Regions from separate parts of the Mesorhizobium sp. M0145 genome, predicted to be linked through region 1. Evidence: riboswitches for the same ligand, from Rfam matches in the RefSeq annotation. Region 1 holds a riboswitch; each other region holds the start of a gene.
What was found. A riboswitch is a leader RNA that binds a small molecule or an ion and turns the genes downstream of it on or off. The one in region 1 is predicted to bind cobalamin.

Region 1 (3,271 bases):
GACGCCGACGTCGCGATCCGCTATGCGCGCAGGATGCCGCGGGATGTTCCCGCGCAGGAAATTTTTCGGGACGCATTCTTTCCGGTATGCAGCCCGGAGTTGTTCGCAGGAGGCGACCGACAGATCGAGCGCGCCGCCGATCTGCTGCAATACCCGCTCATCCATTTCAATTGGACGAACCGCGACCCGGAAGCGCCGACTTGGCAACGATGGCTGGCGATCGCACGCTCGATCGATCCCAGCATCCCCAATGCCAACCAGGCATGGGACCTAAGCTTCCGCGAAGAGCTGCACGCGATTGACGCGGTAGCGGCAGGCCAAGGTATCGCTATCTGCAGCGATGTGGTCGTCAGTGGCGAACTCGAGGCTGGCAGGCTAGTCAAGGCACATGATCTCTGTCTGCCAGGCTATGGCTTTTACCTTGCCTGCGTAGCCAATCACCCCCGACAAGCGCATATCGAAGCGTTTTCCGCCTGGATGAGATCGATAGTCTGAGCATCTGAACGCCGATCTTCTGCATGCTCGTCACAAGCGGTAGCAGCGCTTCCTGCGCTTCGGGGTCGCCTGCCGCGCCTCACACTTTGACCGGTATCCAAATTTCCAGCCTTGCCGCTACAGGGATCGAATTCCGGCGCATCGGCGACCTCGCGCCCAGATGCCGGCAGCCATTTGTCCCAAATCGTGTTGGGGGTTGACAGAAGCAGACAACGTCCTCTAGGTACGTAATGTTATTACATTACGAGGTATGCATGACTCCTTCTGACAAGACCCTTGCTCCAGCGGCTGTCCGAACTCCGAAAATTTATTGCGCTGTGAGTGGCGGAAAATTAGGGTGGCTGAGTGATGGTCCCCGAGTCGAAAGGCAAGGGGTGAAAAGGGAACACGGTGAGGTCTTCGGATCGAGGCCGTGGCTGCCCCCGCAACTGTAAGCGGTTAGCAAGATCCGAAGTGCCACTGGCCGGCAAGGCTGGGAAGGCAGGATGGCGCAAAGACCCGCGAGCCAGGAGACCTGCCATCAGCATGAGTTGACCGGACGGGGTGTGCCGGGAGGAGACGTGGACATCGGTCTTGTCGGCCGGTCCGTCCAGCTTCCTTCCGTCGCCATTGAGAAAGTGACGGTAAGTTGGACGCCTCCCAGCCTCTTCTTGAAGCGCGCGAACTGAGTGCGACGGCAAATGGCCAGCGCCTGGTCAGTGCGGTGAGCCTTTCGCTAGCGGCGGGCGACCGCCTCGCCATCATCGGCCCTAACGGCGCCGGCAAGACGACGCTGCTGCGCATGCTCTGCGGTACGCTGCGGCCAAGCGCAGGAGACGTGAGATTCTCCGGACGCCGGCTGGAGAGATTTTCGGCCGCCGAGCGGGCGCTGCACATGGCGGTCGTCGGCCAGACCGATCAGCCCGACCCGCGGCTTGCCGTGATCGACTATGTCGAGCTTGGGCGCGTCCCCCATGCGGGCTTGCGACGAAGGAGCGAGCAACGCGACATCGTCATCGAAGCGCTTCGCAGAACCGGCCTGATGCCGCTGCTCGGCCGCACAATCGGCTCGCTATCCGGTGGCGAGCGGCAACGCGCCCAGCTGGCGCGCGCCATCGCCCAGGAGCCCAAAATCCTGTTCCTCGATGAACCGACCAATCATCTCGATCCGCGCGCCCGCAGCGACCTTCTCGAACTCGTATCGCAGTTTGGCATGACCGTGGTGGCGGTGCTTCATGATCTGTCGCTGGTCACGCCATTTGCCACCAGGGTCGCGGTGATGAACGAGGCCCGCCTGCAGGCACTCGCCGGTCCGCACGAGGCGCTGACCAAGCAATTGATCCGCGAGACTTTCGGCGTCGACATGCTTCGGCTGCGCCATCCCACCGAGGACCGCGAACTTACGATCTTCGACGTTCCTAACCGTGCCTCTTCCCATCCTGATCTGACCAAGGAGCAACATTCGTGAAACGCCTCGTATTGTCTTTTGCCCCCCTACTGCTTGCCCAGGCCGCCTTCGCTTTTCCCGTGACCGTTGACAGCTGCGGCACGCCGCTGACGTTCGAAGCCGCGCCGAAGCGCGCCGTTATCCAAGATCTGAACATGGCGGAGATGGCCTTCGCGCTGGGGCTGCAACCGTCGATCGTCGGCCTGACGGGCATCACCGGATGGTACAAGGTCGGTCCGGAATTCAAGGCTGAGCAGGGCGCGATCCCGGAACTCGCGCCGAAATACCCGACGCTCGAAAACCTCGTCGCCGTCGAGCCCGATTTCTTCTTCGCCGGCTGGTATTACGGCATGAAACCAGGTGGCGAGGTGACGCCCGATACGCTGGCGCCGTACGGCATCAAGACGCTTGTGCTGACGGAAAGCTGCGTCCATCTCGACAAGAACCGCCCCGCGGCCTCGATGGACCTGCTCTATGGTGATGTCGAAAAGCTGGGCAAGATTTTTGGCAAGGAGGCCCAGGCGGGAAAGCTTGTGTCGGACTGGAAGGCACAACTTGCCGATATCACGGCAAAGATCGGCGACCGCAAGGGAACGCGCGTGTTTCTTTACGACTCCGGCGAAGACAAACCTTTCACATCAGGCAAGTTCGCGATCCCCAGCGCCATGATCGCTGCTGCCGGCGGCGACAACATCATGGCCGACATGGCGACGAGTTGGGGCAATACGGATTGGGAGACGGTGGCGGCCCGCAATCCGCAATTCCTTATCCTGCTCGACTACCAGGACGGCGGCGGCTACAGGAAACTGCTCGATTTCCTCAAAGCCCATCCGGCGATGAAGGAGACTGATGCGGTCAAAAATGAACGCTTCGTCGCGCTGCGCTATGCCGAACTGACACCTGGGCCTGCCAACATCGAGGCGATCGGCAAGATCGCCAGGGCGATGCACCCGGAAGCTTTCTGAGCTTGCGCCAGAGAGCGTTCGAATTGGCCATGACAGCAGGAGCAGCAGCAATTGCCGCTCTTGCTTTGTTGTCGATTGCCTATGGATCGACGGTCATCGCGCTGAGCGACGTGATTGCTGCGCTCGGACATGCGGCCGGGCTGGACGGAGATATCGTGTCCGGTCCGGCCGGCAAGATCCCGATTGCCAAGATCGTTGTCGATCTCAGGCTGCCGCGCACGATTATGGCCATCTGTGTCGGCGCCGGGCTGGGCGTCATCGGCGCGCTGCTGCAGACGGTAACGCGCAACGACCTCGCCGATCCGTTCCTGTTCGGCCTGTCGTCCGGAGCGGCGGCCGGCGCGGTTTCCGTCATCACCATTTTTGGCGACCATTTCGGCATCTG
Region 2 (3,271 bases), on a different contig from region 1:
GAGCGAGGCGGATGTGGTGGTGAGGATGTGCATCGCGGCTCGTACCTGGGGTCAGCCGGCGAGGATACGCTCGATGGCGGGGCGGTTCAGCCCTTTCAGGCCGATGACGACCAGGCGCGAGCGGCGGTCGTCTTCAGCGGTCCAGGCGCGGTCGTAATAGTGGTTGACGCGCGGACCGACGGCCTGCAGCAGGAGCCGCATCGGCTTGCCGCCGACTTCGACGAAACCCTTGACGCGCAACACGTTTTCTTCCTCCGCCGCCGTGGCGACCCGTTGTGCGAGCTCGTCCGGGTTGGACACAGACGCGATGTCGATGACGAACGAGTCAAAATCGTCATGTTCGTGGTCGAGCTCGTCGTCGTGGTGGGTCTTGCGGTTCTCGATGTCGTCCTCGACGGCGAGGCCGAGGCCGAGCAGCACCGACGGGTCGACCTTGCCTTGCGAAGTCGGTACGATCTTCACCGCCCGCGCAACGTGCTTGCCGATGACGGCATTGGCACGGGCCGAGCCGGCTGCGTCCATCAGGTCGCTCTTCGACAGGATGATCAGGTCGGCGCAGGCGAGCTGGTCTTCGAACACTTCCTCGACCGGATCGTCATGGTCGAGCGTCTCGTCCTGCGCGCGCTGGGCCTGCAGGGCGTCCATGTCGTTGGCTACGCGGCCATCAGCCAGCGCCGGTCCGTCGACCACGGCAATGACGCCGTCCACCGTCACGCGGCTTTTCACCGACGGCCACTGGAAGGCCTGGACCAGCGGCTTGGGTAAAGCGAGGCCGGATGTCTCGATCAGGATGTGGTCGACCCTCGGCGTCAGCGACAGGATCTGGTCCAGCGCCGGGACGAAATCATCGGCGACGGTGCAGCAGATGCAACCATTGGCCAGCTCGACGATGTTTTCCTCGGGGCAGGTGTCGATGGCGCAGCCCTTCAGGATCTCGCCGTCAATGCCGATGTCGCCGAACTCGTTGACGATGATGGCTAGGCGCTTGCCTTTGGCGTTTTCGAGCAAATGGCGGATCAGCGTCGTCTTGCCGGCGCCGAGAAAGCCGGTGACCACGGTGCAGGGAACGCGCGAAAGGGAGGCAGCGGTCATGTCAGGTCCTTCAAAAGGTCAAGGGGAGGGATGCGGGCAACCAGGCCGCGCTTCAGGCAATCGGGACGGCCGCGCCATGGAATGAGCCCATCCGTCGAGGTGGCGAACAGCTTTGCCCCGGTGACGAGATCGGCGCCGCTGGTCGTGGTCAGATCACCGAAGACGTAACTCCAGCAGCCGTCGCGCAGCATGGCCGCGCTGAGCCGGCGCTTGCAATTGCCGAGGCATTCGACGGTGCGGATTTTGATGTTTTCGCTGGAAGCGGCGCGGCGCGTGTCCTCTGCGAGCAGTTCGCCGGCGCGCGGATAAGCGTCCGAACCGGTCTCGTCACGGCAGGACGAGCAGACGATGACGGTAACGCCGGCCGGGGAATCACCATGGCCGGACAATAAATCCGCTGTCTCAGCCGGAAAACTGCTGTCGTGTTCCAAATCAGGCTCCTTGCCCGGAAAACCCGCCAGGCGATCGGATTCTTATGTCCTAGACGGCAGGTCTCCTGGCTCGCGGGTCATCGCCTGGGTGCCGCCTTCCCGGGAATATCCCAGTGGTTTTCGGCCGAGGCTCGTCGCTTACAGTTGCGGGGACAGCCGCGGATTTGAAATCGAGATTTCGCACCGCATTCCCTCTTGGCCCCTGCCGTTGCGGGCAGGGGACCGTCTGGAACGGATTTAGGCTTGTGGAGGCAGTCGTGTCAACGCACGTCTATGACGCGGCGATATCCGCGAGCGGCCGGCCGAGGTCGCCGGCAGCGGTCACCTCGATGCGTTCCAGGCCGAGCCAGCCCTGCATCTGCTTCAATTCTTCGAAAAGCTCGGCTGCGGTTTGCAGCGAGGCGCCGGGCTCCGCATAGGCGGCATGGACGCGCAAGACGCCGGCCGGGCGGTCGGCCCTGAGGTCGACGCGCCCGACGATGCTGTCGCCGAACAGGAACGGCAGCACGTAATAGCCATACTGGCGCTTTTCGGCCGGCGTGTAGATCTCGATGCGGTAGTGGAAGTCGAACAACCGCTCGGTGCGCGATCGTTCGAAGACGACAGGATCGAACGGCGCGAGCAAGGCGCGCGCCTCGATCTTGCGCGGCAAACGGGCGTCCTTGTGGAGATAGGCTGTTTTGTTCCAGCCTTCGACGCTCACCGGCAACAGGTCGCCGGCCTCGACCAACTCCTCGATGCGGCCCTTGATGTCGGCGGGCGAGAGGCGGAAATAGTCGCGCAGGTCTCCTGCCGTGGCGATGCCGTGGGCGCGGGCCGAGATGCGCAGCAATTCGCGGTGAGCATCCTCGGGACGGGGAACCGGTAGCGCGAGTACCGCCGGCGGCAATACGCGCTCCGGCAGATCGTAGAACCGTTCGAAGCCGCGGCGATGCGCCGTGGTGATGCGGCCGGCCCAGAACAGCCATTCGAAGGCGTGCTTGGCATGGCTCCAGCCCCACCAGCCGCCCGAACCCTTCTGGCCTTCGAAAGCCGACGCCGCGATCGGGCCTCGTTCGGCGACCTCGCGATAGATGTCTTCGATATAGGCGGCGTGCTCGCGGCCCCATTTGGCCAGTCCGCTGTACATTTCGTCGCCGCATTCGGCCCGCTGCATGCGCCAGCGCATCAGCGGATAGGTCTCGACCGGCAAGAAGGAGGCTTCGTGCGCCCAATATTCGAAGACCATGCGCTTGCGCGTTACGGCGGCGTCGTCGAGCAGCGCCAGCTTGTAGGGGCCAAGCCGCGAATAGAGCGGCATATAGTGGGCGCGCACCACGGCGCTGACGGAATCGATCTGCAGCAGGCCGGTACGGGCAAGCACGCGGGCCAGATGCCGGCGGTCAGGCGTGCCGGTGGGGCGCGGGTCATTGAATCCCTGTGCCGCGAGCGCAATGCGGCGGGCCATGGCAAGCGAGATTTTTTCCTTCATGAAGGCGGCATCCGGACGATTTTAGACAGAGAAAATGACCTGCGATTCCGTGCCATGCTAACAGGGTTTTGGCGGCATTCATGTCAGGAGAGAAAAGTGGAGTAAAAAGTGAAGGAAATCAAACAGGAGCGGATCGGACCAGTTTTCCCGGATATGCCGTCCAGCACCGCGATTTGAACAAGGTTTGACTTGCTTCGCCGAAAGCGCTGCGCTAACCCTCGCCGCGTTGCAGCATAGAGCCTCCTTAAAACGGTTCAGTGGTTAAACTGTCACGCTT
Region 3 (3,271 bases), on a different contig from region 1:
ATTTCAGCGATCGCGTCGATGATCTCGTTGAACTCCGAATAGCACATGTGGGTATGGATTTGAGTCGCGTCCTTTACACCCGTTGAAGCGATCCGGAAGCATTCGACAGCCCAGTCGAGATAGTCGTTCCAATCAGACTGGCGCAGTGGCAATCCTTCGCGAAACGCGGCCTCATCGATCTGGATCATCCTTGCGCCGGACCATTCGAGATCCGTCACTTCGTCGCGGATGGCGAGCGCGATCTGGCGGCATGCTTCGGAGCGGGGTACGTCGTCGCGAACAAATGACCAGTTGAGAATGGTCACTGGGCCTGTGAGCATTCCCTTCACAGGGTTTTCCGTAAGCGACTGGGCGAACTGCCACCAGCGCAGCGTCATCGGATTGGGCCTCGATACGTCGCCGAAGATGATGGGGGGGCGCACGTAACGCGACCCATAGCTCTGCACCCAGGCATGCTGGGTGAAGGCGAAGCCGGACAGCTGCTCGCCGAAATGCTGTACCATGTCGTTTCGTTCGAACTCACCGTGCACCAGCACGTCCAGCCCGATCTCTTCCTGCCAGCGAATTGCAGCCTCGATCTCCTTCTTCAGGAAGGTCTCGTAGTCGACATAGCTCAGCTGGCCCTTCGCATGAGCGGCCCGCGCCCTGCGTACCTGCGGCGTCTGCGGGAAGGACCCGATGGTCGTCGTCGGGAACGGCGGCAGCCCGAGCGTGCCGGCCTGGACTCTGGAGCGCTCGGCAAAAGCGCTCTCTCGTCGCTTCATGCTGTCGTCAATGCTGGCGATCCGCCCCTCAACCAGCGGGTCATGGATCTTCGTGGATGTCACGCGAGTGGCGGCAGCCTCGGCAGACGCTTTCAACGCGCCTGCCACCGCATCCCTGCCTTGGGACAGGGCCCGGGCAAGCAACACCAACTCGTCGGTCTTCTGGGCCGCGAAGGCGAGCCACGACCTGATGTCCGCGTCGAGTTCCGTCTCCATGCGGAGGTCGATCGGCACATGCAGCATCGAGCAAGAAGGCGCGATCTCGACGCGGTCCAAGGGCCAGCCGGCGACGATCGGTTTGATGCGGTCGAGAATGGCGGGCAGGTTCGCACGCCAGACGTTGCGGCCATCGATCAAGCCAAGCGAGAGCACCAGATCCTTCGGTGCGAGCCGCCCCACCGTTTCCAGCTGCTCGGGAGCGCGCACGAGATCAATATGCAGCCCGGCCAGGGGCAGAGAAACCGCGGTTTCGAGATTGTCTCCCAGCGGCCCGAAATAGGTAGCCAGCATGATCTTCAGCTCGGGCGCGGCTTTCGACAGCTGGCCATAGGCGAATTCGAACGCAGCTCGTTCGTTCGGGTTCAGATCGAGGACAAGCGCTGGCTCATCGATCTGCACCCAGTCGGCTCCAGACAGCTTCAGCCTCTGCAGGAGTTGCTCGTGGACGGGCAGCAGCCGCGGCAGGAGCGCGATGGGATCGAATCCTTCGGCAGGCGATTTCGCCAGCTTGAGGAAGGTGATCGGTCCAAGGATGACTGGGCGTGTGTGAACGCCGAGAGCTTTAGCCTCGATGAAGTAATCGACCGGTTTCGTCGACGAGAGGGCGAACGTCTGATCATCGTTGAGTTCCGGCACAATGTAGTGATAGTTGGTGTCAAACCACTTGGTCATTTCCATCGCGGTTACATCAGACCGATGAGCCGCCTGCTGGTGACCAGCGTGTCGACAATCCTCCGTCTGACCCTGGTTGCCCCGCGCCATTGCGAAGTAGATGTCAAGTGGAACCTCGCCGCTATTCCAGCCGTAACGGGATGGAACGGCGCCGACCATGGCTGCGGTGTCGAGCACATGGTCGTAGAGCGAGAAGTCGTTCGACGGGATTTTCGACACGCCGCGATCGTGCTGCTCCTCCCAGCTAGCGGCACGGAGCGCCTTCGCGGTCGTGAGAAGGTCGGCAGCGGACGATTTTCCGGACCAGTAGCTTTCAAGCGCGAATTTCAGTTCTCGCCGACGACCGAAGCGGGGCACGCCGAGCGTTGCTACAGGAATTTGCTGAGAGACAGTCATGCCAGACCCCGATGGTTGGGGCGTCGGTGACAAGGAAGGCGCTAGCAGGCCGGCACGAACGCCAGGCTGCAGCGGCCACCGAGACACCCCGCCCGTGGACGTAATTCGCCGTGGCAGGTCTCCTGGCTCGCGGGGTCATAGCCTCTACCCGTCTTCCCAAGGCTATTCGCCTCAGTGACATGAGTGGGGTTGGCTCGCCGCTAACAGTTGCGGGGGCAGCGCCGGCATCGCACCGGCTTCCCTCTTAGCTCCGCTGCGGCAGCGCCGTACGGAGAACCACGATGCGGGAGACAATTACAGCAGTTCGCTTCTTTGTCAACGTCGCATAAAGAAATGTTTATGTCGTTATGTTAAATTTCCGTTGGCATGTTCCAAAGGTCGCCTCGAAAGCGAAAACTGTGGAAGCCTTGAGCGGCCGGTAAATCAAAGCAATGACGCACGGCGCCCTTGTCCAGGAGGATAGGAGTTCGTCGGCTGCCGGCAGCAAACATACCGGCAAGCGCCGTGGTGCTGCTTAGCGCATCATGCGAACCACCTCGGCGTCGAACTGCTCCGAGGTTCCGACCGCTTCGTTGGCTGCTCGCGACCATATTCGGCTCAATGGCGAGGCTGTTGCCCATGTGGAAGCTGTTGGCCGTGATGCCCTCGGTGATATGACACAACGATTTCGGGGGGAGCACACCGAGGCCAGGCGCAGCGGCGTGTTGCGAAGTGATCGAGGCCAATGTCTCGAACTGCTTGTTCGCAGCCCACCGGCTCAAGGTAACCCGGCTCAAACCACCGGGCCAGCTTAAGTCCTGTCCAAATGAGGCCTGAGCGGCAAATCGTCGTGCACGGGCACGGTTTGGCGTTCGATCTTGTGATGCGTCTTGGGCGGACAATCGCCACGGTGCAGCGCGCAGAAGCGGTCCCCAATTGGGAAGCCGAGGGCGGTGAGGGCAAGCCAGCGCCACAGGCGGAAGGGGACTTGGACCTGTTTGCCCTGCTGGACCACAAGTTCGCGACACAGGGCCTCAAGGAGAAAACCAAGAGTGATTATGCGCGGGACCTCGCCAAATTCATCAAAAGCAGCGGGCAGTCAAAGTTCGGCGCCGATTGACATGGAGATAGCCATCGCGGCGGACCGCCCAGGCGGACTGCAAGCCGGAATACAACCGGGTGCAGGCGGCCAAGCTCGTCCACAAGATGGCGTCGGGCACACACCGGCGATGGGAGAGCGG

Region 2: it holds a riboswitch for cobalamin, as region 1 does, so the genes downstream of both, NKJ28_RS18830 (DUF1636 family protein) here and NKJ28_RS17555 (ABC transporter ATP-binding protein) in region 1, are expected to answer to the same signal.
Region 3: it holds a riboswitch for cobalamin, as region 1 does, so the genes downstream of both, metE (5-methyltetrahydropteroyltriglutamate--homocysteine S-methyltransferase) here and NKJ28_RS17555 (ABC transporter ATP-binding protein) in region 1, are expected to answer to the same signal.

What each region holds. Positions count from the first base shown of each region.
Region 1 covers NZ_JAMYTK010000011.1:84,496-87,766, forward strand. The annotation lists gene NKJ28_RS17545 (LysR substrate-binding domain-containing protein) at 1-495, shown strand, start outside; partial or broken gene NKJ28_RS17550 (AraC family transcriptional regulator) at 575-692, opposite strand; cobalamin riboswitch at 828-1,031, shown strand; gene NKJ28_RS17555 (ABC transporter ATP-binding protein) at 1,124-1,942, shown strand; gene NKJ28_RS17560 (ABC transporter substrate-binding protein) at 1,939-2,886, shown strand; gene NKJ28_RS17565 (FecCD family ABC transporter permease) at 2,916-3,271, shown strand, end outside.
Region 2 covers NZ_JAMYTK010000012.1:155,254-158,524, forward strand. The annotation lists gene NKJ28_RS18820 (cobaltochelatase subunit CobN) at 1-33, opposite strand, end outside; gene cobW (cobalamin biosynthesis protein CobW) at 52-1,092, opposite strand; gene NKJ28_RS18830 (DUF1636 family protein) at 1,089-1,523, opposite strand; cobalamin riboswitch at 1,562-1,765, opposite strand; gene NKJ28_RS18835 (winged helix-turn-helix domain-containing protein) at 1,795-2,994, opposite strand.
Region 3 covers NZ_JAMYTK010000032.1:5,471-8,741, forward strand. The annotation lists gene metE (5-methyltetrahydropteroyltriglutamate--homocysteine S-methyltransferase) at 1-2,051, opposite strand, end outside; cobalamin riboswitch at 2,147-2,347, opposite strand; gene NKJ28_RS29140 (hypothetical protein) at 2,896-3,150, shown strand.